4 regions of the Salinicola sp. MH3R3-1 genome follow, and region 3 is predicted to be linked to each of the others. Evidence: predicted binding sites of a transcription regulator. Region 3 holds the regulator's gene; each other region holds the start of a gene.
What was found. The regulator sigma-54, encoded in region 3, starts transcription at its own class of promoters, with help from an activator protein. The targets are predictions, from matches to a motif close to TGGCACNNNNNTTGCTNT.

Region 1 (7,855 bases), on a different contig from region 3:
GCACGTCATCGCGGCCAAGGCGATCTGCTTCAAGGAGGCGATGGACCCCGAGTTCAAGACCTACCAGCAGCAGGTGGTCAAGAATGCCCAGGCAATGGCCGGCGTGTTCATCGAACGCGGTTTTGAGGTCGTCTCCGGCGGTACCGAAGATCATCTGTTCCTGCTGTCGCTGGTCAAGCAGGGCCTGACCGGCAAGGACGCCGATGCCGCGCTGGGTCGTGCTCACATTACCGTCAACAAGAACGCCGTGCCCGGCGACCCGCAGAGCCCGTTCGTGACCTCCGGCCTGCGGATCGGCACGCCGGCGGTGACCACGCGAGGTTTCGGTGAGACCGAATGCCGCGATCTGGCCGGCTGGATCTGCGACATTCTCGATGCCATGCAGGCAGGAGACTCCAGTCAGGTGGAAGGCGAGGTCAAGGCCAAGGTCGAGACCGTCTGCTCGCGGCTGCCGGTCTATCGCTGATTTATCGGACTTGTCGCTCGTCCTGAAAGCCGCCATTTTCTGAACAGGGAAAGTGGCGCTACCACGGCGCCCCTCCTGGTACTTGGCAGGAGGGGCGCCGTCGTTTCCGGCGTGTGAAAAGTCGGCTCTTTGACCATGGTCTAAAGGCAGCCGCCCGAAACTTGCTAGAAGCTATGTCGGACATAAGCGTCAGTGAGTTGAACATCGCGATGCCCAGAGAACCGTCAGTGACCGATGCCGCCGGCGTCCCCCGCGGGGATATCGCCGAGACGCTTGCCGAAGCCGTGTTCAGCGGCCGCTACGCCATCGGCGATACCATTCCGCGGGAAGTGGACCTGTGCGAACGCTTCGGCGTCAGTCGCAGCACGGTCCGCAGTGCGCTGCAGAAGCTGGTCAACGCCGGCTTGCTGGTCCGGGTCTCCGGGCAGGGCACGCGAGTCTGCGAACTTTCCGCCTGGCATCTGCTCGATCCGCAGGTCAGCGCGTGGATGGCGCACTATGCGCAACCCAACCCGCACCTGCAGCGCGAGGTTTTCGCTTTTCGGGTCGGGGTCGAACCCTTCGTGGCGAGTCTGGCCGCGACTCATGCCACCGCTTCGGACCTGCTCGCCATCGAGAACGCCTTCGAAGGCATGTTGCGCACGCTCGAATGCGAAGATCTTCACTGGCAGGGGCAGAGCTACAACGACTATGACGTGGCGTTTCACGAGGCCATCTTTGCCGCCTCCCACAATCTGATCTGGGCGCAGATCAGCCACGTGCTTAAACCGGCCATCGCCCTGATCGTCGAGCGCTCCAACCAGAGTGCTACGCTGCATAGCGCCAAGGATCTCGATGACAGCATGGCGCGGCACCGCCGGGTCATGGAGGCGATCCGCCTGCGCCAGCCGCAGGAGGCCGCCGAGGCAGCGCTGTCGGTGCTCAAGCGCACCGGACGGGACCTCGGGATGGAGGACCTGGTCATAAATCCGCCCGCGATCGTCATGCCGCTACCGATGACCGAACTTAATGAAGAGAACAGGTGAACCATGAAAATTACCCGCTTGAAGACCTGGCAGGTCCCGCCGCGCTGGCTGTTTCTGAAAATCGAGACCGACGAGGGCTGCTATGGCTGGGGCGAACCGGTGGTCGAGGGCCGCGCGGCTACGGTCGAAGCGGCCGTGCACGAGCTTGCCGACTACCTGGTCGGCCAGGACCCGCACCGCATCGAGCACCTGTGGAACATCATGTACCGCGCCGGTTTCTATCGCGGCGGACCGATCCTGATGAGCGCCATTGCCGGTATCGATCAGGCGCTGTGGGATCTCAAGGGGCGCGATCTGGGGGTGCCGGTGCATCAACTGTTGGGCGGTGCCTGTCGCGACAAGATGCGCATGTACGCCTGGACCGGCGGCGACAAGCCCAGCGACGTCGGCGCCGGGGCCAAGGCGCTGGTCGAGCAGGGCTTCACCGCGTTCAAGATGAACGGTACCGCCGAGATGGCGATCGTCGACTCTCACGCCAAGGTCGACGAAGCGGTGGCGCGTGTCGCCGAGGCCCGCGACGCGGTGGGTCCGGATGTCGGCATCGGCATCGATTTCCACGGTCGCGTGCATCGACCGATGGCCAAGGCGTTGCTGCGGGAACTCGAGCCGTATCACCCGATGTTCGTCGAAGAGCCGGTGCTGCCGGAGCATCTGCCGAGCCTCAAGCACATCGCCGGCGGCCTGGGTTATCCCATCGCCACCGGCGAGCGACTGCACACGCGTTATCAGTTCCGCGATCTGCTGGTCGAAGGGATGGTCGATATCGTCCAACCCGATCTGTCCCACTGCGGCGGTATCAGCGAAGGCATGAAGATCGCCACCTTGGCGTCGTGCTTCGACGTGGCGCTGGCGCCGCACTGCCCGCTGGGGCCGTTGACACTGGCCGCGTCGCTGCACGTGGATGCGGTCAACCACAACGCCTTCATCCAGGAGCAGAGCATGGGGATCCACTACAATCGGGACAACGACGTGCTCGACTACCTGGTGGACAAGAACGCGCTGGCGATCGAGGACGGTTTCTGTGCGATTCCTCAGGGCCCGGGGCTGGGCGTGGAAATCGACGAAGCGTTCGTCGAAGAGCGTTCCAAGGTTGGGCACCGCTGGCGCAACCCGGTGTGGACGCATGAGGATGGCTCGGTAGCCGAATGGTGATTCCTGGCGCTCTGCTGGCGGCACTCTGTCGAGGCAGGCCGACATCGAGGAGAGATAGATGAACGAGACACGCAAGTTCGCACTGGAAACGGCGCTGCGCGAGCGGCCGCTGGTGGCCATTCTGCGCGGGATCACCCCGGAAGAGATCGATGCAGTATTCGACGCGCTGGTGGCGGCAGGCTTCAAGCTGATCGAGCTCCCGCTCAACTCGCCACGGGCCTGGGACAGTATTGCCGCCATCGCCAAGCGCTGCCCGGATGACGTGGTGATCGGGGCCGGCACGGTACTCGATCCGGCGCACGCCGAGCGCCTGGCGGGCCTCGATGCGCCGCTGTTGATCACGCCCAATACCGACCCGGAAGTGATTCGCGCCGGTGTCGAGCACGGCCTGGCGCCGATGATCGGCTGCATGACCCCGAGCGAAGCGCTGGCGGCGGCCAGAGCCGGCGCGACGGCGCTCAAGCTGTTCCCAGCGGCTCGCCTGGGTACCGGCTATTTCAAGGATATTAGCGCGATTCTGCCCAAGGGCTTGCCGGTGCTGGCGGTCGGCGGTATCGATCAGAGCAACATGAGCGAGTGGCATGCCCACGGTGTCGCCGGCTTCGGGTTCGGCAGCAATCTCTACAAGCCCGGCCGGAAAGCCGAAGAGGTCGGCGAGATCGCTGCCGAGCTGGTCGCCGAGTGGCGGCGGCTGACCGAAGTCGCCCATCAGGCGGAGCAGCTCGAACGCGAGGCCGATGCATGAGCGGGGAGCAGCAAAAAGGCGCCGCCGAACGCCTGATCGTCATCGACTGGGGCACCAGCAACTTCCGGGCGTTTCTTGTCGACATGACCAGCGGCGAGGTGCTCGACAGCCGCCGTTCGGCCTCCGGCCTGCGCGCGTTGAGCCAGAGCGAATTCCCCCATTACTGTGCCTCGCAGACCGATGACTGGCGGAATGGCGATGGCGCAGCTTCGGGTGCTGACGGCGCAGCTTCGGGTGCTGACGGCGCGGCTTCGGGCGCTAAAAAAGTCCCGGTTTATCTCGCCGGCATGGTGGGCTCGGCGCGGGGCTGGTTCGAGGCGCCGCAGCTCGAGTTGCCGGCAACCGCTGCCGATCTCGCGGACAATGTCGTCGCGGCACCCGGGCTCGACAACGTCTGGATCGTACCGGGGGTCAAGCAGGTGACGCCCGAACACGTCGACGTGATGCGCGGCGAAGAGGTCCAGGCGTTCGGTGCGTTGGCGCTGGCGGGCGTCGACAGCGGCGATTGCTGCCTGCCGGGCACCCACAGCAAGTGGGCGCGTCTCGATGCTGGCCGCATGGTCGAATTCACCACCGTCATGACCGGCGAGCTCTATCACGCCGTGCGCTTTCATACCCTGCCGGGGGAGCCGGCCCGCGACGAGGCACCGTTCGACGAGGCCGCATTCCGGCTGGGCGTTTCCCGTGCCGGCTGCCCGGGCGGTGTGATGCATGCGCTGTTCGAGGCCCGCAGCCGGCATCTTTACGCGGGGCTCGAAGCGGGGCAGGTGGGTAGCTTCCTCTCCGGCGTACTGATCGGAGAGGAGGTACATGCCATGCGCCAGGCACGTCCCGGACTCGATGTCGTGCGTCTGATCGGCGCGGAGTCGTTGCGCGAAAGCTACACCATCGCGCTGGAAGCCGCCGGACTCCGCGTCGAGGCCATCGACAGTGACCGGGCGACGCTGGCCGGCGTCGGCGCCATCGCGGCGAAACACGCCCGGCGCTGACCCCTGGCGTCACCGCTCGTATCGACGATGCATCTAAAGCAATGCACCTCAAACAATGCACCTAAAACAATGCGCCTAAAACAATGCATCCAAGACAATGCCCTCATGACGATGCACCTCAATAGTGCACTGCAGGGTATGCAGCATCAGCGCCGAGGGTTTGATCAGCGAATATTTGATCGGCGAAGGTCCGATCAGCATAGGCCCGTTTAGCGCTGTTGACGGCCCGTGGTCAGGACAAATGGCCCGGGCCGTCGTGTTTGGCATGATCCGTGCTACCTTCATCCATGGAACTGTCCTATAGAACTGCCGACACGCAGCCGCCCGCGTACGACATGACGAGGTGAAGCGATGCAGGAGAACCCATGACGCAGCCGGCCTTGAACAAACCGTCCCTGATGGTATTTACCGATCTCGATGGATCGCTGCTGGATCACGATACCTACGACTGGCAGCCGGCGTCGGCCTGGCTTTCGCGCCTCGAGCGGCAGTCGATTCCGGTCATTCCCACCACCAGCAAGACTCGTAGCGAACTACTGGCGTTGCGCCAGGAACTGGGGCTCGAGGAAACGCCGTTCATCGCCGAGAACGGCGCCGTCATTGGCCTACCGCCCTCATGGCAGCATGCGCGACTGGATCGCGATCCCGCCTCGCCGGACGGTCTGGTGGTCAAGACCCCCAGCATGGATGTGGACTTCATCCGGCGGCGCCTGGACGTGGTGCGTGAACGTCACGGTCTGCGCTTTCGACGCATGGGCGAGATGGATGTTGCCGAGGTCCGCGAGTTGACCGGACTCAGCGAGTCCGGTGCCGAACAGGCCATGGATCGGGAGGGCAGCGAGCCGCTGGTGTGGGAAGACGACGACATCAAACTGCAGACATTACATGAGACGCTCCAGGTCGATGGTCTGCGGCTGACTCGCGGCGGTCGTTTCTGGCACGTGATGGGCGCCGTCGACAAGGGCCAGGCATCGGACTGGCTGGTGGCTCGGTTCGAGGCGCTGCGTGGCTATCGTCCGCAGACGATCGGCCTGGGTGACGGGCCCAATGATCTGACGCTGCTGGCGGCCACCGATATGGCCGTCGTCATCGCCGCCAAGCATGGTCAACCAATGCCGCTGGAAAATCCGCGGGTTTACCGAACCGAAGCGCGGGGACCCGCCGGTTGGTCGGAAGGGGTATCGCACTGGCTGGTCAGCGAACTGGGGTGGGACACGAATGAGCCGTCCTGAAGAGGATGACGCGGAAGGGATGAGGTTGAACGGACGGGATTGAGCGGTTGAGGTTGGATGACTGAGGTTGAACGGCTGGATTTGGATGGCTGGATTTGGATGGCTGGGTTTGAATGACCGATGTTGGATAGACAGTCCCGATAACCGGCGTCAGGGAACGACGTCAGGAAGATAATACGACGAGGGCGCTTCATGAGTGATTTTTATCAGAACGGTATCGTTACCAATTTTCACAACCTCACGCGTCGCTCGGTGGAAGCACTGGAAAACGACCTCAAGCAGTTCTCCCGCAGCCGCCCGATGGGGTTGATCCTGCCGTCGCTGTATTCCGAGCTGGAAGGGCCGGCGCTTTCGCATATCGTCGACGAGCTGTGCAAGGTGCCCTATCTCAGCGAGATCGTCATCGGCCTGGATCGCGCCGATCGCGAGCAGTTTTTGAAAGCGCGCGAATTCTTCTCCCGTCTGCCGCAGCATCACCGCATTCTCTGGAACGACGGGCCCCGGCTCCAGGCCCTGCAGCAGGAACTGGCGAAGGAAAATCTGGCGCCGCTGGAGCCCGGCAAGGGCTGCAACGTCTGGTACTGCTCCGGTTACGTGCGCGCGTCCGGCAAGGCCGAGGCGATAGCGCTGCATGACTGCGATATCGTCACCTACGACCGCGGCCTGCTGGCTCGGCTGATCTACCCGGTCGCCAATCCGCGGTTCCACTACGAGTTCTGCAAGGGCTACTACTCGCGTATCGCCTCCGGCAAGCTCAATGGGCGTGTGGCGCGGTTGATGGTCACGCCGCTGATTCGTGCCTTCAAGATGATCTACGGCCCGCTGCCCTATCTCGACTATCTCGACAGTTTCCGCTATCCGCTCTCCGGCGAGTTCTCGATGCGCGCCGACGTGCTCGACGGCATCCGTATTCCCAGCGACTGGGGGCTCGAGATCGGCGTGCTTTCCGAGGTGCACCGCAACTTTTCGACCAAACGCCTGTGTCAGGTCGATATCGCCGATGCCTACGATCACAAGCACCAGCCGGTCTCGGAGGAAGATCCGTCGGGCGGTCTGAACCGCATGAGCATGGACATCGCCAAGGCGATGTATCGCAAGCTGGCGACGCTCGGCGTCGAGATGAGCGTCGAGAGCTTCCGTACCGTCAAGGCGACTTACTACCGCGTGGCGCTGGATCTGATCGAAGCCTACGACCATGATGCCGCGATGAACGGGCTCAAGCTCGACCGTCACAGCGAGGAAGCGGCGGTGGAACTGTTCGCCGACAACATCATGCAGGCCGGTGCGGCGTTCTTCGAATCGCCGCGCGACAAGCCGTTCATCCCCAGCTGGAATCGGGTTCAGGCGGCGATTCCGGATCTCCAGGATCGGCTCTACGAAGCCGTGGAGCTGGATAACAGCGGCGATGTCTGACGCCGTCGCTCAACATGTCGGAAACCGCGCTTCGGCGCGGTTTTTTTTATGGGGTTTGGAAAGATCGATATGCCTATTGAATCTATGAAAAGCAGATCACGAAACTTTATATAAAAAATAGTTCTAACGTTAGAGCTAATTTGGCGCTACTTTAGGGGCATGCATTCCTAAGGAGCCGTCATGAACACCTTTGCTCTCTCTCGAGGCGACAGAAATAAAGGCCGACCCGATGTCGCCGGTTTCTTCGACCCTCGCACGTTCAGTATCCAGTACATCGTCAGCGATCCCGCCACGCGTTGCTGCGCGATCATCGATCCAGTGCTCGATTACGATGAGAAGGCCGGGGCGACGGCCACCCTGCAGGCCGACGAGCTGCTGGCCTACGTCGAGCGTGAAGAGCTCGTGGTCGAGTGGATTCTCGATACCCATCCGCACGCGGATCACTTCTCCGCCGCGCGCTATCTGCATGACAGGACCGGCGCGCCCACCGCCATCGGCCGGCCGGTGACGCAGGTGCAGGCATTGTGGAAGGAGATCTACCACTGGCCGGACCTGAAGGACGACGGCAGCCAGTGGGATCATCTGTTCGACAGCGGCGATAGCTTCAAGCTGGGCGATATCGATTGCCGCGTGATGCACTCGCCGGGCCATACGCTGGCCTCGGTCACCTACGTCATCGGCGATGCCGCCTTCGTTCACGACACCCTGTTTCAGCCCGACTTCGGTACCGCCCGTGCCGACTTCCCCGGGGGCAGTGCGCACCAGCTGTGGCATTCGATCCAGTCGATCCTCGCGCTGCCCGACCAGACGCGCCTGTTCACCGGTCACGACTA
Region 2 (7,855 bases), on a different contig from region 3:
GATCCAGCGGCTGACGCTCCAGCCATAGCGGACGACCGTCGTGAATCAATCGAAAGCGCTGCTCGATACGCCCGCTCTCGAACGGCAGATGGCTGGCCGGACGCCCCAGGGCCATGATCTCCCACCCCAGGCAGCGTGCATTTCCCTGTAGCCGGATTTCGGTCTGCTGCTCGCCCCGGGAGCCATCGAAGGCGATGGTTTCCTGCGGCAACCACTCAAGCATCGCGCCGTCCTCGACGCGGAATCGATTGATCTGGGACCAAGCGACGGCGTGACTGTCCGCACAATAGAGCTTGGTCGCCGCCGGTGTGGTCAGCACCGCGTGGGCAGCCGCCTGGACACTCACATCGACTTTCAAGGCATCGCCGCTGACAAGGCCACCCGGCGGATGCAGCAGATAGACGTGGCAGGGATCGGACTGCCCCGCCACGCGGGGCTCCGGGTAGAACGGCCGCTGTACCCGCAGCGGCCCGTGGTGACGCGCGCGCATGAGCCGCGTGCGCGTCGCTGCTGGCGTCGCCTCGGGCATTGCCGTGGCCATTACCGTGGGACGGGCGGCAAACTCGAGCGACAGCGAGGCGTCCCAACGCCGGCTCGCATCGAACCGATGGCCCGAATCCGCAGGCGCCGTTCGCCAGTGGCGTGAAAGGTCTGCCGTCATACCGTCAAATGTCGCTTGATCAATTCGTCACTCAGTTCGGCAATATCGCCATTGGCCACAGCCTGGCCGCGGTCCATGATCATGAACCCGTCGGCGTATTGGCGCGCGAACGGCAGCTTCTGCTCCACCAGCAATACCGTCAGACCATCTTCGCGATTGAGACGACGGATCACTTCACCGATCTGGGCGACGATGTTGGGCTGAATACCCTCGCCCGGCTCATCCAGAATCAGCAGCCTCGGGTCGAGCACCAGCGCCCGGCCGATGGCCAGCTGCTGCTGCTGACCGCCGGAGAGATCGCCGCCTCGACGATAGCGCATCTCCTCGAGCACCGGGAACAGCTCATAGATTCGCTCGGGAATCCTGCGTTGCCTGTCTCTCCTCGCCGGCAGGCCGATACGCAGGTTTTCCTCCACCGACAGCGTGGCGAATATCTGGCGCCCCTGCGGCACGTAACCGATGCCCAGGCCAGCCCGTGCTTCCGGGCGACGCTTAAGCAGGTCTTCGCCGTCGAAGCGAATCGCCCCGCTGCGCGCCGCCACCTCGCCCATGATCGTCTTAAGCAGCGTCGTCTTGCCGACGCCGTTACGCCCCATGACGCAGGTGCAGCGCCCGGCAGGCACGTCGAGCGACAGGTCGCGCAGGATGTGACTCTCGCCGTAGTACTGGTCGAGCTTGTCGACGCTGAGCATCAGGCTGCCTCCTCGTCGCCGCCGAGATAGACCTCGATGACCCGCGGGTCGCCGGCGACCTCGTCCATGGTGCCTTCCGCCAGCACGCTGCCCTGATGCAGCACCGTGACCTGCCGAGCGATCGAGCGCACGAAGCCCATATCGTGTTCGACCACCACCACCGACTGCTTGCCTGCCAGCCGCGTCAGCAGCTCGGCGGTACGGTGCATTTCCGGCTCGGTCATGCCGGCGACGGGCTCGTCGACCAGCAGCAGCCGGGGTCGCTGCATCAGCAGCATGCCGATCTCGAGCCACTGTTTCTGCCCGTGGGAAAGCACGCCTGCCAGGCGATAGCGTTCCGAGGTCAGTCCCGTCGTCTCGAGCACTTCGTCGATCCGGGCCTGGCCTTCCCGATCGAGGCGGGCCAGCAGGGTCTTCCAGATTCGGCGATCGCCAGCCATGGCCAGTTCCAGGTTCTCGCTCACGTCGAGCGCCTCGAACACCGTCGGCTTCTGGAACTTGCGGCCGATTCCCAGGTTGGCGATCTGCGGCTCGTCCAGCGTCAACAGGTTGTGGCGACTGCCGAACCAGACCTGGCCCTGATCCGGCCGGGTCTTGCCGGTGATGATGTCCATCATCGTCGTCTTGCCCGCGCCGTTGGGGCCGATGATGCAGCGCAGCTCGCCGTCGTCGATGGTCAGATTGAGCCGATCGATGGCCCGGAAACCGTCGAAACTGACGCTGACGTCCTCGAGATAGAGAATCGGACCGTGCCGGACATCCACCGGCGACTGCGCCGGCGCCATGAAGTCGAATACCCTATCCGGACGCGCGAGCTCCCGCAGACGCCCCAAACGGGAGGACTTGTCGAGGGTCCTATCGATCGCGCTCATGCGCTGGCCTCCTGCTGTTCCCGCCGATCTTGCTGTTCCTGCCGATCTCGGCCCCCTTCGTGATCCCGTCGTTTGCCGCGCCACTGCGAAATCACCCCGGCGATACCCTGCGGCAGCAGCATCGTGACCAGCACGAACAGCCCACCGAGGATGAACAGCCAGGCGTCCGGCATCGACCCCGTCAGCACCGTCTTCAGATAGTTGACGACCAGCGCGCCCAGCAAGGCACCATAGAGCGTGGCGCGCCCGCCCAGCGCCACCCACACCACCACCTCGATCGAGAACAGCGGCGCGAAGGTGCTGGGGTTGATGATCCCGACCTGGGGCACGTAGAGCGCCCCGGCGACGCCGGCGATCATCGCCGACACCACGAATAGTGCCAGCTTGACGTGATCGACCCGATAGCCGATGAATCGCACCCGCGCTTCGGCATCGCGCGTCGCCATGCTGACCCGGCCGAGACGCGACACCGTGATCGCCCGGCATATCCAGAACGCCAGCAGCACCGCCATGCCGGATGCCACGAACAGCGCCACGGTCATGCCTTCGCCCGCGAGCGAGAAGCCCAGCAGTTCGTAGAAGCGGGTTAGCCCGGTGCTACCACCCAATCCCATTTCGTTGCGATTGAACGCCAGCATCAGTGCAAACGTCAGCGCCTGGGTGATGATCGAGAAGTAGACGCCGGTAACGCGGGAGCGAAATGCCAGCCAGCCGAAGACCAGCGCCAACAGGCCAGGCGCCAGCAGGATCGCCAGCGCCGCCACCGGGAAATAGCTCATGATCGACTGCCATCCGGGTAGCGGCGAGGTCTGCGCGTTGAGGTAGAGCCCCATGGCATAGCCACCGAGCGCAAAGAACGCGCCGTGCCCCAGACTCAGGATGCCCAGATAACCCCAGATCAGATCCACCGCCAGCGCCAGCAGCATGTACGTGAAGTACTTGCCCAGCAGCGCTACCGTGGCCCCACTGACGTGAAGGGCATTCGAGTCCGGCAGCGCGTTGAGTATCAGCACCGCCAGCATGCCGACGATCAGCACCAGGCTGGTCAGCAGCGTCGAGCGGGAGAGAAAGGCCTGACGGGAACGATCGCCACGCCCGAGGTTGTCGGTAAGCGTCATGAGATCCGCCCCTTAGGTGCGAAGATGCCCTGCGGGCGCTTCTGGATGAACAGGATCACGCCCACCAGCACGATGATCTTGGCCAGCACGGCACCGACCCAGGGCTGCAGCACCTGATTGATCACCCCAAGCGACATCCCCGCAACCAGCGTTCCCCAGAGATTGCCCACGCCACCGAACACCACCACCAGGAAGGAGTCGACGATATAGCTCTGGCCCAGGTTCGGCCCGACGTTGGTGAGCTGGGAAAGCGCCACGCCGGCCAATCCGGCCACGCCCGCCCCCAGCCCGAAGGTCAGCATGTCGACGCGGCTGGCGCGCACACCCATGGCGCGGGCCATTGCCCGGTTCTGGGTCACGGCACGCACCTCGAGCCCCAGCCGGGTATAGCGCATCAGCGCCCATAGCCCGGCGAAGACCACCAGGCAGAAGAGCAGAACGGCCAGACGATTGAGCGTCAGCGACAGCGCCTCGTTGATCTGCCACGCCCCTTGAAGCCAGTCCGGCGAGGCCACCCGGCGGTTGAGCGGTGAAAACACGCTGCGGACCAGCTGCTGAAGGACGAGACTGAGACCGAACGTCGCCAGCAGTGTCTCCAGCGGTCGGCCCTTGAGAAAGCGGATCACGGTGCGCTCGATCACCACGCCGAACGCGCCCGCTACCAGGAAGCCGCCGGGTATCGCCAGTGCCAGCGCCAGCCCCGGCTGACCGGGCAGCGCCTGCTGGATCATCCAGGTGGTATAGGCACCGATCATGATCAGCTCGCCGTGGGCCATGTTGATCACGCCCATGACACCGAAGGTGATCGCCAGACCGATTGCGGCCAGCACCAGAATCGATCCGGCGCTGAGACCGAAAAACAGCGTCTGCGCGCGGTCGTACCAGGCCCGCTTGCTCTCGATGCCGCCGAGCACCGACTGCGCCTCGGCGGCGAGTGTCGAATCACCGGCGGCGATCGGCGTCAGCGTATTGCGCACGCGGGTGTCGAGATTGCCGCGCAGCGTCTCGAGCGCATCGGCATCGCCTTGCTGGAGATCGTAGAGCGCCAGCGCCACATCGAGCTGGCCGCGGACGGCATCGCTCTCTTCTTCGTCGCGCATCCCGCGCACACGATCGGCGTTGTCGGCCGTGACTTCGCCGACCAGGCGCTGCGCTGCCGACAGCCGAGAGGCTTCGTTGCCAGCGCTCAGCGACAATGAAGCGAGCAGCCCCTCGATCCGCGTGCGCAGGTCGTTGTTGATCTTGAAGATATCCACGGTGCGCCGGGTGCCGGTACCGGCGTCTTCGAGGGTGATGGCGTCGATGATCGGCCACTCGCGACCGCTATCATCGGTAATGATGTAAAAGCGCTCGCCGCGCCGCTCCTTGCCCAGGCGACCGTCGAGCAGCGCCTGCAGCCAGCGCGTCTTCTGCTCGATATCGCTGTCGGCGATCGCCTGAGCGGCGTCGCCCTTGGCCTGGAAGCTATTGGTATCGAGTGCCTCCAGTAGCGTCTGCGGCTCGGCAGGAGCCGCCGCAGCGGGCCGGGCGAGAATCGCCACCCAGAGCAGCAGCAGGCAGAGCAGCAGACACTCGATGATCAGGCGACCGAGAGAGCGGCCACCTGCTGAAGAATTCGGGGTCATGGTTCAACGCTCACGATGCGATGCTCGAATGAGATCCCGCACCGTCACACACGACGCGAGATTCACTGTCGTCGGCGCCCACGCCTACTCCTACTCCTACGACAACGGGCACCGACATCGATGGCCGAAGCGCGAGGGACACCCCTCGGCTCCGGCCGTGCTCAGGCATGCTCCGACCTCAGTTCGCTCCCGGGCCGTCTTCGCAGGTCATCGACTCGACGTCGAGCTTGCCGCAGCGCAGCGGGGCCCTCCAGTCGCTGATCAGGTTCTTCGACTCCGGCAGGTAATCCGACCAGGCATCGCCGGCGACGGTCGTCGGTGTGCGCCAGACCACGCTGAACTGCCCGTCATCCTGGATTTCGCCGATCATCACCGGCTTGGTGATGTGGTGGTTGGGCATCATGGTGGAACCCCCACCCGACAGGTTGGGCACGGTCACGCCGATGATCGAATCCTTGACCGCATCGACATCGGTGGTGCCAGCTTTCTCGACCGCCTGCACCCACATGTTGAAGCCGATGTAGTGCGCCTCCATCGGGTCGTTGGTCACCGCCTCGTCGTTGCCGGTATAGGCGACCCAGTCGTCGATGAAGTCGTAGTTGGCATCGCTGTCGACGCTCATGAAGTAGTTCCACGCCGCCATGTGGCCGACCAGCGGTGCGGTGTCGATGCCGGTCAGCTCCTGCTCGCCCACCGAGAACGCGACCACGGGGATGTCACCCGCCGAGATCCCCTGATTGGCGAGCTCGTTGTAGAACGGCACGTTGGCATCGCCGTTGATGGTCGACACCACCGCGGTCTTCTTGCCCTGGCTGCCGAAATCCTTGACCTGCGAGACGATCGACTGCCAGTCGCTGAAACCGAACGGCGTGTAGTTGACCATGATGTCGTCATCCGCGACGCCGTTGGCCTTGAGATAGGCCTCGAGAATCTTGTTGGTGGTGCGCGGATAGACGTAGTCGGTGCCCAGCAGCGCCCAGCGCTCGACGCCCTGACTCTTCAGATAGTCCACTGCCGGAATCGCCTGCTGGTTGGGCGCGGCACCGGTGTAGAAGATATTTTCGGAAAACTCCTCGCCCTCGTACTGCACCGGATAGAACAGCAGCCCGTTGAGCTCCTCTACCACCGGCAGCACCGCCTTGCGCGAAGCCGAGGTCCAGTTGCCGAAAATCACGTCGACATGATCGTCGCCGGTCAACATGTCACGCGCCTGTTCAGCGTAGAGCGACCAGTCCGATGCCGGATCCATCACCACCGGTTCGAGCTTGCGACCGAGCAGTCCACCCGCCTTGTTCTGCTTGTCGATCAGCATCAGCATCTCGTCCTTCAGCGTCGATTCGCTGATCGCCATGGTGCCGGAAAGCGAATGCAGGATACCGACCCGAATCGGACCGTCATCCTGCTGCTGGGCGACGGCAGCATTGCCAAAGCCGGCCAGCCCCAAAGCGATGCTGGAGCCGGCTATCAACTTGCGAAGGGAGTTTGTTGTCATTGGGTTCTCCTGATCCTGGTCATGGCCCTTGATGATCGGCTTGATCGGCCCGGTGATCGAAAGCCCTGTGCGAGGACGCACCGGCAACGATCGGAGAACCCTATGCATTTTTCGTGCCTTGATCTCTTCGCACTCATTTTTTGTATACAAGGAACGAGAAAAAAGGGAGAACTTCGTCCAACGAGAAAGGAATTGGTGCAGAAAAAGACCCGCAAATCCGTCAGGACTTTGACGGTTGGCGCAGCAGGCGCCAGTTCGCCGCGGGCAATGCACCATTTTCGTGCTCGGAAGCGCATCGAAACCGGCAAGCGGCACATGAAGGTGCATAGCTAGGCGCATCAGAGAGGCGCACAGAAGAAGCGCACAGAAGAAGCGCACAGAAGAAGCGCATGAGGATGCGGGCCGCGTCGCCAAACGCTAGCGCCCCCGCGTCAACGCCGGGATGGAATCCGCGTGACCTAGAACAGGCTCTGATCCAGCGCCATCAGTCCTGCCGGGCCGGCGGCGATCTGGCGTTCCAGCGCTTCGCTCTGAGGTAGCTGGCGCTCGAGAAAATGCTGACCCACCAACAATTTGGCGCGGTAGAACGCTTCGCCCGATGTCCCGTCTACTGTCAATCCGTGGCGAGCGGCCCGAGCGGCCTTCCACCACATCCAGGTGTAGGCGGTGTAACCCAGCAGTTGCAGGTAGTCGTGGGCCGCGGCGCCCGCGGCAGCCGGATCCGTTCGCGCCATCTCCATCAACTGCGCGGAGACGCGCTCCAGGCGTGCCAGCTCTTCCATGGCCGCGCGGCGAAAAGGGATCACTGTCGGATCACCCGAGTCGGTGTCGAGATCGGCCCGCATCTGCTCGGCGAAGCGACGCAGATAAGCCCCCTGGTTGCGCATCAGCTTGCGTCCGACCAGATCCATCGCCTGAATCCCGTTGGTGCCCTCGTAGATCATCGCGATTCGGGCATCGCGCACGAACTGTTCGGCGCCCCACTCGACGCAGTAGCCGCTGCCGCCATAGATCTGCTGCGCCTCCACGGTGGTCGCGAAGCCGCGATCGGTCAGAAATGCCTTGGCCACCGGCGTCAGTAGTGCCACCAGATCCTCGGCCACCTCTCGCACCTCGGCGTCAGGGTGGTACTTGGCCCGATCGAGCTCGCGCGCGACGAAAGCGGCAAATAGCCGACCACCTTCGTTCCAGGCGCGGGCGTTGAGCGCCATGCGCCTGACGTCGGGATGGACCAGAATCGGATCGGCCGCCTGATCGGGTTCGGCGACGCCGCCGGGGGCACGACTCTGGCGACGCTCGCGCGCGAACGCCATCGCGCTCTGGTAGGCGACGTCGCCCAGCCCCAACCCCTGAATGCCGATCGAGAGTCGCTCGTAGTTCATCATGGTGAACATG
Region 3 (7,855 bases):
CATGTCGTTACCGCGAGTCAGCGGATGGCGTCGACGGGTGGCCGAGTAGCGCTCGAGCAGGATCTTGGCATCGGCGGTCAGATAGACGACCTGGGTGTCGATGCCGCGCTCGCGCACCGCCTCCAGCAGGCCCGGAAAGCGCTCTAGCGACTCCGGGAGGTTACGGGCATCGATGCTGACCGCAACATTGGACCGCGAGGGCGGCGCGCCGCGCAGCTCGTCAATCAGCGGCGCCAGCAGGTTGGCCGGAAGGTTGTCGATGGCGTAGTAGCCCAGATCTTCCAGCGCCTGCAAGGCGATCGATTTTCCCGATCCCGAGAGGCCGGTGATGATGACGAGCTGCATGGTTTGTCCGTCCTGATTTAACCGTCGTCGCTGCTGTGGTGGCGGATGGCGTCGACCAGCGCATCGTGCAGCGCGGCCTGCGTCTCGACCTGACGCAACTGCTGGCGGACGCTGCTCTGGCTCATGATGCCGGCGACTTCTGCCAACAGCGAGAGATGGGCTTCATCGGCCTCTTCCGGCACCAGCAGTACGAACACCAGGTCGACCGGTTCGCCATCGATCGCATCGAAGTCGATCGCATCCTCCAGGCGCATGAAACCGGCCACCGGCACCTTGCAGTGAGGGCTGCGCGCATGGGGAATGGCAACGCCGTGACCGATTCCCGTGCTGCCCAGCCGCTCGCGGCCGATCAGACGACTGAAAACTTCCTGGCTATCCAGGCTGGGTGTGTTTTGGGCGATGAAGGTGCTGAAGAATTCCAGCAGACGTTTTTTGCTGCCCCCCGTGACCCCGTAAAGGGTACGTTCGGGGGGCAGAATGCTTTCCAGTGTCATCATCAGGCGTTAACGGGCGCCAGCGCCTTGGGCGCGGGCTTGTGCCTTCTCTTTGTGTTTGACCAGTTGACGGTCGAGTTTGTCGGCCAGCGAATCGATGGCGGCGTACATGTCGGTTTCGCTAGCCTCGGCGTGTAGGTCGGCGCCAGCGGCATGCAGGGTACAGGCAGCCTGTTGACGCTCCTTCTCGACACTCAGGGTGACCTGAACATTGGTGATGTTGTCGTAGTGACGCTCTAAACGAACGAGCTTCTCTCCGACATAGTCCCGTAGGGCGTCGGTCAGCTCGACATGGTGGCCGGTAACGTTCACTTGCATGGCACGCTCCTGTTGCGGCAGATGGCACTTCGGATTGTAACCCTTTTCAGGGCACTGCAAAGTCATCGTGATCGATCTGACGTAGATTGGCGAGCGTTGGTTGATCTTCCGCTCGGACTCAAGCCAGACGTTTGCGTTCGCTGGAGGAGGGAATGCCCATGGCTTCACGATATTTGGCCACGGTCCGCCGGGCGACGCAGATTTCCGACTGGGCCAGCAATTCGACCAGTTTGCTGTCCGAGAGCGGCTTTCGCGGTGGCTCCTCGCCGATCAGCTTCTTGAGTCGGGCGCGAATCGCGGTGCTCGAATAACTATCGCCATCGCTTCGCTGGCCACCGACCTGACTCGAGAAGAAATACTTCAATTCGAAGACGCCGCGAGGCGTGTGGATGTATTTCTGGGTGGTGACGCGGGAAATCGTCGATTCATGCAGTTCGACGCTGCCGGCGATGTCGGCCAGGATCAGCGGTTTCATGGCTTCCTCGCCGTGGGCGAGGAAATCGACCTGACGCGACATGATCTCGCGGCCGACGCGCAACAGGGTGTCGTTGCGGCTGGAGAGGCTCTTGAGCAGCCAGCGGGCCTCCTGAAGGTGCTGGCGCAGAAAGATATTGTCGTCGCTCTTGTCGGCGCGTTTGATCAGCGCTGCGTAGTCCGGCTGGATGCGCAGGCGCGGCAGTGATTCGGCGTTGAGTTCGATACGCCAGCCCTCGGGGGAGGGCGTGGCGACGAGATCGGGAATCACGTAGTGGTCGCGACTGGTATCGAAGCGCTGCCCCGGGCGAGGTTCGAGCGTGCGAATCAAGGCGATGACGCAGTCGAGTTCGTCTTCTTCCAGGCGCAGGCGCCGCATGAGCAGGCGTCGGTCGTTGCCGGCCAGTGCCTCCAGAAACTGACGTACCAGCCGCTTGGCCTGGGGCAGCAGCGGGGTTTCGCTCGCCAGCGTGCCGAGCTGAAGCAACAGGCATTCGCGCAGATCGCGGGCGCCGACCCCGGTGGGATCGAACTGCTGTACTCGCATCAGAACATGCTCGAGGTCCGCCGTGCTGACGCTTTCGCCGCGCTGGGCTCGGAGGCCGGCGGCGAGCTCGTCGAGTGAGCCGGTGAGATAGCCGTCGTCACCGATGGCGTCGATCAGGCATTCGCCCAGCTCGCGCTCGCGGCCGTCGAAATCCCCCATCGCCAGTTGCCATGACAGATGGTCGTGCAGGCTGGTGGCGATTGCATTGCGGTCGAAATCCGGCGCGTCTTCGCTGCTACTGCCGTTGCCACTGAGCGAGCCCGCGTTGGCATCCTGGTAGGTGTCGCTCCAGTCGCTGTCGAGCGCCAGTTGGTCGGGAATATCGCTTGCCCAGTCGTCCTCGGGCGCTTCCTGAGACTCTTCTTCGGAACAGGGCTCTTCGGAATAGGGTTCTTCCAGCTCCAGCATCGGATTGGATTCGAGGGCTTGCTGGATCTCCTGGCAAAGGTCGAGCGTCGACAGCTGCAGGAGTTGAATCGCCTGCTGGAGCTGAGGCGTCATGGTCAACTGCGTGCCGACTCTAAGTTGCAGCGAGGGCTTCATGGACATGGTGAGGCGATCGTCACAATCAACGAGAAGGGGACTACGTTACTGACTGATCGGGTAGCGTGCAACGACTTATGCAGGAAAACGATGCAAGAAACATGCCAGTGGCTCGCATCAGTTGGTGCCGGTTCGCAAGGCGGTCATAGCCGGAATTCGTGACCCAGATAGACGTCACGCACGCGCTGATTGTCGAGAATGGCGTCCGGACGACCTTCCGCGATGATCTGGCCATCGCCGACGATATAGGCGTTATCGCAGATATCGAGCGTTTCGCGCACGTTATGATCGGTGATCAGTACGCCGATTTCGCGATCACGAAGCTGGCGGACGATACGCTTGATATCGCCGACCGAAATCGGATCGACACCGGCAAAGGGTTCGTCGAGCAGTACGAAGGCGGGCTCGGTAGCCAGTGCCCGGGCGATTTCCACGCGGCGACGTTCGCCACCGGACAGGCTCATGCCGAGGTTGTCACGGATGTGGTCGATATGAAAATCGTTGAGCAACTGCTCGAGATGATGGCGGCGTCCGGCACGGTCCAGATCCTTGCGGGTCTCGAGGATGGCCATGATGTTGTCGGCCACGCTCAGCTTGCGAAAGATCGAGGCCTCCTGCGGCAGATAGCCGATCCCGGCGCGGGCGCGGTCGTGCATCGGGGCGCGACTGAGGTCGTGATCGTCGATATGGACGCTTCCCGCATCCGCCTTGACCAGGCCGACGATCATGTAGAAAGACGTGGTCTTGCCGGCCCCATTGGGGCCCAGCAGGCCAACGATGCTGCCCTGACGCAGGGTCAGGCTGAAATCATGGACGACGCGGCGTCCCTTGTAGCTCTTGGCCAGATTGGCGGCCGTCAGCGTTTTCATTCGGTCGTTCCTTGTCACGGCACAACGCGGGGCAGAGCAGACCGTCGCGATCGCGACGGAGATCGGCATCTGGCCCGCTCACTTCGAATATCGGGTCTCGAGCACCCTCGGGATCCGGGCGCGATCGAGGTGCTATTGGGACGATTCGCGCGGGGTCAGCGTCATGCGGACGCGGCCGTCGCTGTTGCCGTCGCTGTCCTGGCTGGCGCGAGCCTGGACGCGGCGTGAGTCGAGATAGTACTCGACGTAGGCGCCGTCGAAAGTATCGCCGCCCTGGTGCAGTTCGGCGTTACCGATCAGCTCCACCCGCCGTTCTGCGGCGTGATAGACCACGGTATCGCCCCAGCCCTTGACCAGTTCCTGGTCGGCCCCCGGCTTCTGTTCGAGATAGGCGCGCTCGCTGCCCCCGCCCTTGGCCGTGACCTGGCCGACCTGACCGTTGTCGGCGCGCTGGATATCGACCCGCGCAGCCTTGAGATGCATGCTGCCCTGCTGCATGTCGACACCGCCGGTGTAGACGGCAGTACCTTGACGGTCATCGATATCGAGCTGGTCCGCCGCGATCTCGATCGGCGCGCTGGCGTCGCTTTCCAGCGCGTTCGCCGAGAAGCTTGCGATGCCCAGCGTCGTCAGCACCAGAAGTTGGCCGAGTTCTCGCCTCATGATCCTTGATCCTTGGGTTGCTGTGACTGGGATTGCTGTGGCAGGCGTCCCTGCACGTTGTCGGTCAGGCGCATACGATCTTCATCGATCCAGGCATCGAAGCGGTCGCCACGCATGCTCTGGTCATGCTGACGCAACACGGCGGACGTGTCACTCCAGACGTGCGCCTTGCGGCTGTCGTAATGCAGCGTTCGGGTCTCCAGGCTCCAGGCCTGTTCCGGCTGTACCAGGCGCGCGTTGCCTTCCAGCGTCAACTGCTCGCCGCTACGATTCATGATGCCCGTGTCACTGGTCACCTGCCACTGGCGCTGCTGGTCATCGGTCAGGTAGCCATGAGGGGTCTGGGTGCGAATGATGTCATCGGCCGGCGTATGCACCAGGCGAGGCGTTTCCAGCCGCTGGTAGGCACGGCCCTGCTCGTCGTAGCGGGTCATGCTGGCATCCTCGAGGTAGTAGTCGGGTTCGCCCGCGGTATTGCCGAGAGTTTCTCCGCTATCGTTGTCCCCGCGCTGGTCCAGATAGGTCAAGCCACCCCCCAGTGCCAGCAGCAGTACCAGCAGGCCGAGGCGGCGCCACCAGGGAGACTGAAATCGGGTCGTCTTGGCCACGGATTCTCCTCGTGTGGGTCGATTGGGTCATGATCGGCTATCTAGGATAGCGGTCGTATTCATCGAGCGTGCATTCATCAAGCGGCAACGATCGGCGCTTGTCGGTGCTCTGATCGGTGTCGTGATCGACCTGATGATCTACGCTTGGGTCCATGATTCGATAGACGGTGCGATAGATGCCCGGATGGACGACGCGCTCGGCGGGTCCTTCTCGCTTTGACGCCGCATGGTCTTGACGCCGCGTAGTTCAGATCACGCCGCTTCTAAGCAGATCATGCATGTGCAGCGCGCCGACCGGAATACCGTTCTCGACCACGGCCAGCGCGGTGATACGGTTGTCTTCCATGATCCGCACCGCTTCGGCAGCCAGCATCTCCGGTGTCGCCGTCTTACCGCCGCGAGTCATGACATCGTCGACCCGGAGCAGCGTGAAATCGCCGCGCTGATCGAGCGTTCGACGGAGATCACCGTCGGTATAGACACCGGCGAGCACGCCGTGTTCATCGACGACGCAGGTAAAGCCCATGCCCTTGAGTGTCATCTCGAGCAGTGCTTCTCTCAGCGGGCTGCCAGTGGCGACGCGAGGCAGGCGGTTGCCGTCGTGCATGAGATCGGCGACCCGCAGTAACAGACGTTTGCCCAGCGTGCCGCCGGGATGGGAAAGCGCAAAGTCCTCGGCACTGAAGCCACGGGACTCGAGCAGTGCCAATGCCAGCGCATCGCCCATGGCCAGGGCGGCGGTCGTGGACGAGGTTGGCGCCAGATCGTGGGGGCAGGCTTCGCGAGAAACGCCGACATCGATATGCACGTCGCTGTAGCGGGCCAGCGTGGAGGCCGGTCGGCCGGTCAGACTGACCAGCGGTGCGCCGAGGCGTTTGAACAGCGGCAGCAGGCCGGTGATTTCCTGAGTCTCGCCCGAATTGGACAGGGCAATGACGACGTCGTCGCCGGTGATCATGCCAAGGTCGCCGTGACTGGCTTCGCCGGGATGAACGTAGAAGGCCGGAGAGCCGGTGCTGGCCAGTGTCGCCGCCATCTTGCGGGCGATGTGGCCTGACTTGCCCATGCCGGTCACGATCAGGCGCCCGCGGCAGTCGAGCAGTAGCCGGCAGGCCGCGTCGAAAGAGTCGTCGAGTTTCTCGACCAGTTCGCCGATGGCCTGCTGTTCCAGCGTCAGCGTGCGTCTGGCACTGGCGCGAAAGTCCAGCCCGGTGGGTTCGCTCGGCGGCTCGGCGGAAGCGGTTCGGGATTCGGTCATGGCATGCATATCGGTCGCGGTATGGAGAGCATCACGCTCGGATCGATTCTTCAAAGGCGATGCAAAGGATAGAGAGTATACCTTCGTTTGCGCGGGGATTCGTCCCCGGGACGGTGGCGGGTCTTGTCATCGTCGAGTGACGGCTGGTCGCTGCCGGTTAGGTTAGGATACAATGTTCGATAATCAATCTCACTGAACTGGTGGATGCTGCATGGATGACCCGATTATGGTCGAGGTCAAGGATCTGCACTTTTCCCGCGGCAACACTGACATTTTTCGCGGTGTCGATCTGCAGATTCCGCTCGGCAAGATAACCGCTATCATGGGGCCCAGCGGAACCGGCAAGACTACCCTGTTGAAGTTGATCGGGGGGCAGCTGGTGCCGGATCGAGGGCAGGTCCTCATCGACGGCCAGGACGTACACCAACTTTCCCGGCGTTCGCTGTTCACGCTGCGGCGCCGGATGGGCATGCTGTTCCAGAGTGGTGCCCTGTTCTCCGACCTCGACGTGTTCGAGAACGTCGCGTTTCCGCTTCGGGTTCATACCGAACTACCCAACGCGATGATTCGTGACATCGTGTTGATGAAACTGCAGGCGGTGGGGTTGCGGGGTGCGCGGCATCTGATGCCGTCCGAGTTGTCTGGCGGCATGGCCCGGCGTGTCGCGCTGGCGCGAGCGGTGGCGCTGGACCCCGAGCTGGTGCTCTACGACGAGCCGTTCGTGGGTCAGGATCCGATCTCGATGGGTGTGCTGGTGCAGCTGGTCAAGAAGGTCAATCAGGCCCTCGGATTGACTGCCGTAATGGTCTCCCACGACATCAAGGAGACACTGTCGATCGCGGATTACGTCTATATCATCGCCGACGGCCGGGTCATGGCGCATGGCACTCCCCAGACACTCAACGTCAATGACGATGCCCATGTAAAGCAGTTCGTACATGGCGAGCCCGACGGGCCGGTGCCGTTTCACTATCCGGCTCCGGATTTCTTCGACGACATTCTGGCGCCGGCAGGGCAGTTCTCATGACGCGATATATCGCCGCGCTGGGTCGGGCCACCCTCGACACCTTGAGCACGATCGGTCGAGCCGGTCTGTTCCTGATTCAGTCGATCTTTTGCCTGCCTTCCCGCGAGGGTTTTCATCTCTGGCTTCGCCAGATGCATTTCGTTGGCGTGATGTCGGTAGCGATCGTGCTGGTGTCTGGGCTGTTCATCGGAATGGTGCTGGCGCTGCAGGGCTTCACCATTCTGGTGAGTTTCGGGGCGGACGAGGCTCTGGGCCAGATGGTCGCGCTGTCGCTGGTCCGGGAATTGGCGCCGGTGGTCGCTGCGCTGCTGTTCGCCGGCCGCGCGGGCTCTGCGCTGACTGCCGAGATTGGCCTGATGAAGGCCACCGAACAGCTCACCAGCATGGAGATGATTGGTGTCGATCCGCTGCGGCGCATCGTCGCCCCGCGGTTCTGGGCCGGTTTCATTTCGTTGCCGATCCTGACCGTTCTCTTTGGCGTGGTCGGTATCTGGGGGGGGTATCTGGTCGGCGTCGATTGGCTGGGTGTCTACAAGGGTTCCTACTGGAGCAACATGCAGGACAGCGTCGACTTCGTCGATGACGTTCTCAACGGTGTGATCAAGAGCCTGGTATTCGGTCTGGTCGTGACCTGGATCGCAGTATTCCAGGGTTACGACCTAGTTCCCACCTCGGAAGGTATTTCACGCGCGACCACCCGGACGGTGGT
Region 4 (7,855 bases), on a different contig from region 3:
AGCGCATGCGCGTCTCCAAGACGGTCAGCGTCGAGGGCGCTCGGCTCTCGCTGGCCTGGCCGGCGCTCGACAGCCGCTCGCGCTGGCTGCCGCAGTATCTGACCGTGGTCGAACGCCTGGGGCCGCAGATCGATACGCTGACCGGAACCGGCTGTGCGCTGCTCGACATGATCGAGTTTGCCTCGGGCCGTGCCGACGCCGTGTTCGTGATGGGGCTGGAAGAGCAGGACCGTCTGGTCGGCTCCTTGCTGCTGAAAGAGGCGGGTGCGCTGACCGGCGCCATCGACGGCTCGCCCAGCGTCGAAGACGGTGGCAGTCTGATGGCTGCTGGCCCGCGTCTCTACAAGGCGCTGGCGCAGCAGCTCAAGGCCAGCGTCTAGACGAGCCGCCAAGCGACTGGTTCTCGAACGCGCCACGAAACGAAGCGCCCTGTCGGGTTATCCCGGCAGGGCGCTTTGCGTTGGGTAGCGGCTTACGTCGGGCCCGATTAGGTGCTTGACTTCCAGATAGGCGGATAGCCCCCAGGGACCGAGCTCGCGGCCGATGCCGCTGCGTCCGAAGCCGCCCCAGCTGGCCTCGGGCATTACGATCTGCTCGCTGTTGTACCAGATGTTGCCGGCGCGCAATGCACGGCCGACCCGCTGGGCGCGTTGCGGATCGCCGCTGATGACCGTGGCGGCCAGGCCGAACGCGTTGTCGTTGGCCAGGGCGATGGCATCGTCATCGGATGCGACGCTGCGTGCGCACAGCACTGGACCGAAGACCTCCTCGCACCACAGGCGGCTGTCGGTGGGCACGTCGCGATACAGCGTCGGAGCGATGAAATAGCCCTGCGACGGCAACTGGCGATGGCGGGCGTCGCGCACCGCATCCAGACCCTCGCGCTCGGCGACGGCCAGGTAGTCGCGGACGCGATCGCGCTGACGCTGGCTGGTCATCGGTCCCATGTCGGTGTTCTCGCCCAGCGGATCGCCCAGGCGTATGGCGTCGATGCGCGTGGCCAGTGCCTCGTACAGCGCGTCGGCCAGGGTCTCGTGCACGATCAGCCGCGAGGTCGCCGAGCAAATTTGCCCGCTGTTGAAATAGATGCCGGCCATGACCCAGTCGGCGGCCTGTTTGACCTCGGCATCCTCGAGTACCAGGATCGGCGACTTGCCGCCGAGTTCCAGCGACACGCCGCGGCTCCCCTCGGCGGCGGCCTGCATGACGCGCTCGCCCACGGCGTTGCTGCCGGTGAACGACAGCTTGTCGATGCCGCGATGATGCGTCAGCGGTATGCCGATGCCGTCGCCATCGCCATGCAGCAGGTTGAGCACGCCCGGCGGCAACGCGATCTCCAGGGCGATCTCGGCGAGGGCCTGTTCCGGCAGCGGCGTGACCTCGGAGGGCTTGAAGACCACCGTGCAGCCCGCCGCCAGGGCCGGCGCGATCTTCCAGGCGCTGGTCACCAGCGGGAAGTTCCACGGCGTGATCAGGCCCATCACTCCGGCGGGATCTTCGTAGCAGTGGGCGTCGACGCCCTCGATGTCGTGGGTGATGCGGCGTCCCTGACGCGCTTCCAGGTCGCCGGCCTGGCGTGCGTAGTAGCGATAGCAGGCGATGGCGTCGTCGAGGTCGATGCCGGCCTCGGCGAGCGCCTTGCCGTTGTTGGTCGCGGACAGCTCCATCAGGGCTTCGCGGCGTGCCGTCAGGGCGTCGGCCAGCGCAGTCAGATAGGCGCCGCGACGTTCGCCGCCCAGGGCATGCCATCCGGGCAGCGCACGGCGTGCCGCCTCGACGGCTGCCTCGACGTCGCGGGCATCGCCGGCCGTGACCTCGGCGATCTGGCGCTCATGATACGGGTCCATCACCGCCAGGCGTCGAGTGCCGTGACCCGCGACCCAGCGGTTATCGATGAATTGGTGGTCGAGTGCTTGCATGGTGGCTCCTTCAGAGGGCGTGGTCGCGCAGCCAGTCATCGATCATGGCGTGCAGGCGTGCCCCGGAAAAACTGGGAAAATGACCGCCGTGAACGACGCGCGCGGGCAATTCGCGCAGACGGCGCATGCTGGCGGCGTAATCGCGGGCGTTACTGTGATAGACATCCTCGATCAGTGGCCCGTCGTAGATGAGATCGCCCGAGATCAGGATGCCGCTGACGGCTTCCCAGAGCGCGATGCCGCCGGGGGAGTGCCCCGGCGTATGGATGACCTCGAAACGGCGGTCGCCGAGGTCGATGATTTCGCCGTCCTCGAGCGTAGCGATACGCGTCGGCGGGGCGATACGGTAGCGATGATGCTCGAAGGGGGCCGGCGGCAGGGCATCGAACATGGCGTCGTCGAGAAAGGCGTCGGCCAGGGTACGCGCGTTGTCCGGATCGGCCAGGATACCGGCCTCGGCGGCGTGCACATGGCAGCAGTCGAACTCATGCGCGCTACCGATATGATCGAAGTGGGTGTGGCTCGCCACCGCGATCAGGTCACGCTCGCTGAGCAGCGGGACCTGGCGGCGCAGCGGCACGGCACCCAGCCCGAAGTCCACCAGCAAGTCTCTCTCGCGGCCCCGCACGTGCCAGATATTGCAGCGGTAGAACGGCTTGATGGCGGGCTCGTCGATATGCGTGATCCCGTCATTGAGCGACGTGGTGCGATACCAGCTCGCGGCATCGCCCCGAGGAAGCGAAAAACGGCTCATGCGATTGTCTCCGGCATCGGCCTGAGGTCCTGAAGATAGTCCTGGTGGGCGCGGCTTGCGTCGATGCGGCGCAGGTCGATGTCGACCACCAGGCTGCCCGCCGCGTCACCGAGGCGCCCCAGGACCTCGCCATCCGGTCCCGCTATCAGGCTGTTGCCGCAATAACGCAGTTCGGCTTCCTCGCCGGCCCGGTTGGTGCAGGCGACGAAGCATTGGTTGTCGAGGGCCCGGGCCCGAATCTGCAGCGCCTGTCGCTCGGCATTGGGCACCATGTTGGCGGTGGGCGAGAGGATGACCTGAGCCCCCTGAGTGGCGAGCGCCCTGGCTACCTCGGGAAACTCGTTGTCATAGCAGATCATCAGCCCGAGTCGGCCGAGGCGCGTATCCACCACGCAGCAGTCCTCGCCGGCGGTGAAAAAGGCATGTTCGCGATCCCACAGCTGGCGCTTGTGGTAGGTGGCGATACGCTCGCCCCGGTCGTCGATCAGCACGGCGGAATTGGTCAGGCGTCCGTCGGCTTGCCGCTCGACCAGGCCGAAGAGCAGGAATAGCTCGTACTTGGCGGCGAGCTCGGCGACCCGCTGGGCGATCGGGCCGCCCACCGGCTCGGCGAGTTCCTCCAGTCGCTCGAAGATGTTGTAGCCGCTCAGGGCGAGCTCGGGGAGGACCAACAGGTCCGCGCCGGCCGCCGCTGCCTGCTGACACTGGCGCGCAAGAGACGCCAGGTTGGCGGCCACGTCGCCGTACACGGGGTCGGTTTGCGCCAGCATCAGTCTCATCGGTGTCACTCTCCTGCGGTCTGTGAAGCGTTCGCGCGAGACTTGGTCAACAGCATGGCGCCGAGCCAGTAGAGGCCGCCGGTGATGATGAAGACCGGCAGCGAGGCGCCGAAGGCCAGCGGCGCGACCAGCGACCAGTAGGCGGCCAGCCCGGCGCCGATCACGTAGGCACCGATTGCCACCGGCGCGGTGGGGCGTCCCAGCTGGTGACGCGCCTTGAGCAGTTCGGGGCTGTAACCCTCGCGACCGACCAGGTAGTAATCGACGATGATCACCGAGAAGGCCGGGATGAACAGCGCGCCTATCAATAGCAGAAAGTTCTGGAACTGGTCCAGGATGCCGGGAATCAGGGCGCCGAAGACGGTCATGACCCCGATGATCAGCGCTGGCTTCCAGAAGGCCATGCCGGGCGACACGTTCATGCAGGACAGGGTGGCGCTGTAGACGGCCATGACATTGGTGGTCATCACGGAGAAGAAGATGACCAGGGCCGCGGGCAGGCCGAAGCCGAAACCGGAGAGCAGCCGGGTCGGATCGTAGGTCTGCTGCATACCGTTGAGGACCGACAGCCCGGAAACGGCGGCGCCCAGGCCCATGGCGATCATGGCGGCCATCACGTAGCCAAGGTAGGTGCCCCAGACGGCGATGGCGCCGCTCTTGCAGTTGCGATTGTAATCCGCCGAGGACGAGATCCAAGAGAAGGCGGTGGCGATGACGATGTCGAAGGCGATGCCCAGGGTGATGCCGTTACGCGCCTCGACCGGCATGTCCAGCAGGGTCGAGACATCGTAGTGGAGGTTCAGCTGGTAGAGCACCACGGCGGCCAGTGCCACCATGGCCATCGCCGCCCAGCGTTCGACCCGCTCGATGCCCAGGTGGCCACGCAGCACGATGAGGACCACCACGGTCTCGCAGAGGATGGTCATCAAGGGCAGGTTGGAGTAACCGGTGGTCGCCTGGATGGCGTAGTCGAGACTCATGCCGGCGAGCAGGGCCTGGATCCAGCTCCAGGCGATCAGTACCCCCATGTTGACCAGCGATATCAGCCGGCTGCCGAGCGGGCCGTACGCGCGCCGGGTCAACGCCATGGAGGGCAGGCCGGTGCGCTGGCCCATCAGGCCGACCAGCAGGAGCGGAATGGCGCCGATCAACGAGCCGATCAGCACGCTGCCCATGGCGGTCGTGAAGGGCAGGTCGGGCACCAGGAGCATGCCGGTGAGGATGGTGGTGACCACGACGTTGGCGCCGAGCCACAGGGCGACAGTGCCGAACGCCCCGAGGCTCTTGTGCTGGTGGTCGTCGAGGGTGTCCTGACCGAGCAGGCGGTTGAAGAAAGTCATATCTTTATCCTTAATAATTGTTTGTATTTAAGTTATTAAAATTGGATAGAAAGCAAACCTTTGATTTGAGTCAGCGCCGTTTAACGCCGGGTAGAATGCATAGCATCTCGAACAGCAGGTTGGCGGCGACCACGGCGGTCTGGCCGTGCGCGTCGTAGGGTGGCGAGACCTCGACCAGGTCGCAGCCGACGATATCGAGGCCATGGGCGCCGCGGATGATCTCCAGCGCCTGGGGGATGGTCAGGCCACCGATCTCCACGGTTCCGGTACCCGGCGCATAAGCGGGGTCGAGGCTGTCGATATCGAAGGTTACATAGACCGGGCCGCCCTGAACCTTCTCGCGGATCTCCGCCATCAGCGGTGTCAGGCTCTTGTGCCAGCACGCTTCTGCCGGCTCTACCCGGAATCCCTGCTGACGGCCCCAGTCGAACTCCTCGGGGGAGTAACCCGTGCCGCGCAGGCCGATCTGGGCGACGCGATGGCAGTCGAGCAGACCTTCCTCGACCGCGCGCCGGAACGGCGTGCCGTGAGCGATGGCTTCACCGAACATGTGCTCGTTGATATCGGCGTGGGCGTCGACGTGGATCAGCCCCACCGGGCCGTGCTTTTTCGCCATGGCGCGCAGGATCGGCAGCGACAGGGTATGGTCGCCGCCCAGGGTCAGCGGGATGACGTCGTGGGTCAGCAGCTCGTCGTAGTAACGCTCGATGATGTCGACGCTCTTCTTGAGGTCGAAGGTATTGATTGGCACATCGCCGATGTCGGCGACCTGCAGGCTTTCGAACGGCGCGGCACGGGTCGCCATGTTGAAGGGTCGCAGCATCCGGGATTCATCGCGGATCTGGCGGGGTCCGAAGCGTGTGCCCGGACGATTGGAGGTGCCGATATCCATCGGAATGCCGACGAAGCAGGCATCGAGTCCTTCAGCGCTCTTCTGCGTCGGCAGCCGCATCATCGTGGCTGGCCCGCCGAAGCGGGGCATCTCGTTGCCGCCGAGCGGCTGGTTGTATGGCGGTCGGTCGGTCATGGGAATCCTGGGTGTTGTGGTTGTCAGTGGTGATTGCCGAGTAAACACCAGCAGGAATCATGCCAATCGGTAAGTGACTGATATGTCGCGATGCTGCAAGCCTTTTGATTCATTAATGAATCATTGCGCGGGTCTGAATGATACTTTTATGGATTAATGATTCGACAATGCATCGACAGCGGATTCATCATGCCGATTCTCCATGGCCTTGGTTGATGCCAGTTTCGATAATGAGAGGCGCGGCTGGTGAAAGGTGCGGCTGGTGAGAGGTGCGGCTGGTGAGAGGTTCAGCCGATGAAAGGTGCGGCCGCTGAAAGGTCCAGCGGACGACAGGTGCGTCCGATAAAAGGTGCAGGGATGACGGATTCGACGAAAACGGAAGACGCTGCGGCTCAGCTGACGCTGGAGACGCTGGTCCAGACGGCTCAGGACCATCTGTTCATCGTCGACAGCGACGGCCATATTCTGGATGTGAGTCCGGGCAGTGTCGCGGTCTACGGCCTGCGCCGAGATGAACTCCGCGCCACGACCGTCCAGGCGCTGCAGGCCAGCGGGGTGCTGTCACCCTCGGTATCGCTCGAGGTCATTCGCAGCGGGCAGCCCGCGCAAATCATGCAGCGTACGGGTACCGGCCGCCAGGTGATCGCCGAAGCGTTTCCGGTCTACGCCAACGGCGAGCTGATTCGCGTGATCAGTCGATCGCGGGATCTCACCGACCTACAACTGCTGCAGGACGAATATGCGCTTCTCCAGCGCCGATTTGCCGAGCATCTCAAGCGCCATCATGAACCCGCCGGAGACGAGGAAGCCGCCGTTGGCGAGCTGGTGGTAAAGAGCCGAATCATGCGCGAGATGGTCCATCTGCTGAAGCGCAGCGCGCCAACCGACGCCACCGTCTTGATGCTGGGGGAATCGGGCGTCGGCAAGACGGCCTTCGCGCGGCAGCTGCATCGTTGGAGCCGACGGTGCGAAGGTGACTTCGTCGACGTCAATTGCGCGGCGATTCCGGAGTCGCTGTTCGAGTCGGAGATGTTCGGCTATCAACCCGGTGCCTTCAGCGGCGCGTCGCGCCAGGGCAAGGCGGGGCTGCTCGAACAGGCTCACGGCGGCACGCTGTTTCTGGACGAGATCGGCGAGCTGCCGCTGTCGATGCAGTCGAAGCTGCTCAAGGTGATTCAGGACGGTTCGTTGATGCGCCTGGGCGATACCCAGTCGCGTCAGGTCGATTTTCGCCTGGTGGTGGCGACCAATCAGGATCTTATCAAACGGGTCGAGGAGGGTACCTTCCGTCTCGATCTCTACTACCGGCTCAACGTGATTCCGGTGACCTTGCCGCCGCTGCGCGACCGGCGCGAGGATATCCGCGGGTTGGCCGAGCGCCACCTCGAGCAGCTCAATCGTCGCTACGGTCAGGATAAGGTGCTGCATCCCGGTGCCTGGGCGGAGCTGATGAGCAATGACTGGCCGGGCAATATCCGGGAGCTGGAAAACTGGCTCGAACGAGCCTGGCTATCGGCGGAAGGCAACGTCGTGGGGGCGCCGGCATCGAATCTGGCGGACGCCGCCATCACGCCCAACGACTCGGCGGGTGTCGAGAGCGAGGTGGAGGGAGACCCGGCGATGAACGCTGTGCTCGCCCCGGAGCAGGGGCTCAAGGCGGCCATGGCCGCTCACGAGCGCCGCATTCTGGAGGCGCTGGTGGCGACGCATCGCACGACCTATGCTCTGGCCGCACGTCTCGGCATCAGCCAGCCCAGCGTGGTCCGCAAGCTCAAGCGCCATCACCTTCGGCTCGAACGCTAGGCGCGCTGATCGAACGTTAGCCGCAATGGCTCAACGGCTGATATCGACGTTGGTGTCCATGTTCGTGCTCGCCATGGCGCTGACGTCCCGCGATGCCTCATCCGAAGATGAGGCTTGATCGCCGCCGCTGGACTGTGCGATCGGCTTGCGTCTGCCATAGCCCCAGCGCTCGGCCTCCGACGGCGCATCCGGCGCGTCGTCGTCATGCAGCCACTCTCGCCAGCTGGCGACCA

Region 1: BTW08_RS12330 (HAD-IIB family hydrolase) is a predicted target of sigma-54. The motif match lies at 4,639-4,656, and genes of this name have one in related genera.
Region 2: urtA (urea ABC transporter substrate-binding protein) is a predicted target of sigma-54. The motif match lies at 6,562-6,579, and genes of this name have one in related genera.
Region 4: speB (agmatinase) is a predicted target of sigma-54. The motif match lies at 5,867-5,884, and genes of this name have one in related genera.

The regions. Positions count from the first base shown of each region.
Region 1 covers NZ_MSDP01000018.1:239,203-247,057, reverse strand. The annotation lists gene glyA (serine hydroxymethyltransferase) at 1-466, shown strand, start outside; gene BTW08_RS12350 (FadR/GntR family transcriptional regulator) at 694-1,491, shown strand; gene dgoD (galactonate dehydratase) at 1,495-2,643, shown strand; gene BTW08_RS12340 (2-dehydro-3-deoxy-6-phosphogalactonate aldolase) at 2,702-3,388, shown strand; gene BTW08_RS12335 (2-dehydro-3-deoxygalactonokinase) at 3,385-4,377, shown strand; gene BTW08_RS12330 (HAD-IIB family hydrolase) at 4,743-5,609, shown strand; gene BTW08_RS12325 (glycosyl transferase) at 5,802-7,022, shown strand; gene BTW08_RS12320 (MBL fold metallo-hydrolase) at 7,203-7,855, shown strand, end outside.
Region 2 covers NZ_MSDP01000019.1:61,036-68,890, reverse strand. The annotation lists gene BTW08_RS12925 (urease accessory protein UreD) at 1-661, opposite strand, end outside; gene urtE (urea ABC transporter ATP-binding subunit UrtE) at 658-1,353, opposite strand; gene urtD (urea ABC transporter ATP-binding protein UrtD) at 1,353-2,186, opposite strand; gene urtC (urea ABC transporter permease subunit UrtC) at 2,222-3,343, opposite strand; gene urtB (urea ABC transporter permease subunit UrtB) at 3,340-4,968, opposite strand; gene urtA (urea ABC transporter substrate-binding protein) at 5,147-6,460, opposite strand; gene BTW08_RS12895 (acyl-CoA dehydrogenase C-terminal domain-containing protein) at 6,919-7,855, opposite strand, start outside.
Region 3 covers NZ_MSDP01000021.1:27,897-35,751, forward strand. The annotation lists gene rapZ (RNase adapter RapZ) at 1-345, opposite strand, end outside; gene BTW08_RS13760 (PTS sugar transporter subunit IIA) at 363-839, opposite strand; gene raiA (ribosome-associated translation inhibitor RaiA) at 849-1,157, opposite strand; gene BTW08_RS13770 (RNA polymerase factor sigma-54) at 1,276-2,727, opposite strand; gene lptB (LPS export ABC transporter ATP-binding protein) at 2,865-3,590, opposite strand; gene lptA (lipopolysaccharide transport periplasmic protein LptA) at 3,723-4,253, opposite strand; gene lptC (LPS export ABC transporter periplasmic protein LptC) at 4,250-4,861, opposite strand; gene BTW08_RS13795 (KpsF/GutQ family sugar-phosphate isomerase) at 5,109-6,119, opposite strand; gene BTW08_RS13800 (ATP-binding cassette domain-containing protein) at 6,331-7,146, shown strand; gene mlaE (lipid asymmetry maintenance ABC transporter permease subunit MlaE) at 7,143-7,855, shown strand, end outside.
Region 4 covers NZ_MSDP01000027.1:31,434-39,288, reverse strand. The annotation lists gene BTW08_RS15575 (inositol monophosphatase family protein) at 1-380, shown strand, start outside; gene BTW08_RS15570 (aldehyde dehydrogenase family protein) at 438-1,919, opposite strand; gene BTW08_RS15565 (MBL fold metallo-hydrolase) at 1,930-2,673, opposite strand; gene BTW08_RS15560 (nitrilase-related carbon-nitrogen hydrolase) at 2,670-3,452, opposite strand; gene BTW08_RS15555 (cytosine permease) at 3,458-4,792, opposite strand; gene speB (agmatinase) at 4,863-5,819, opposite strand; gene BTW08_RS15545 (sigma 54-interacting transcriptional regulator) at 6,177-7,622, shown strand; gene BTW08_RS15540 (AI-2E family transporter) at 7,653-7,855, opposite strand, start outside.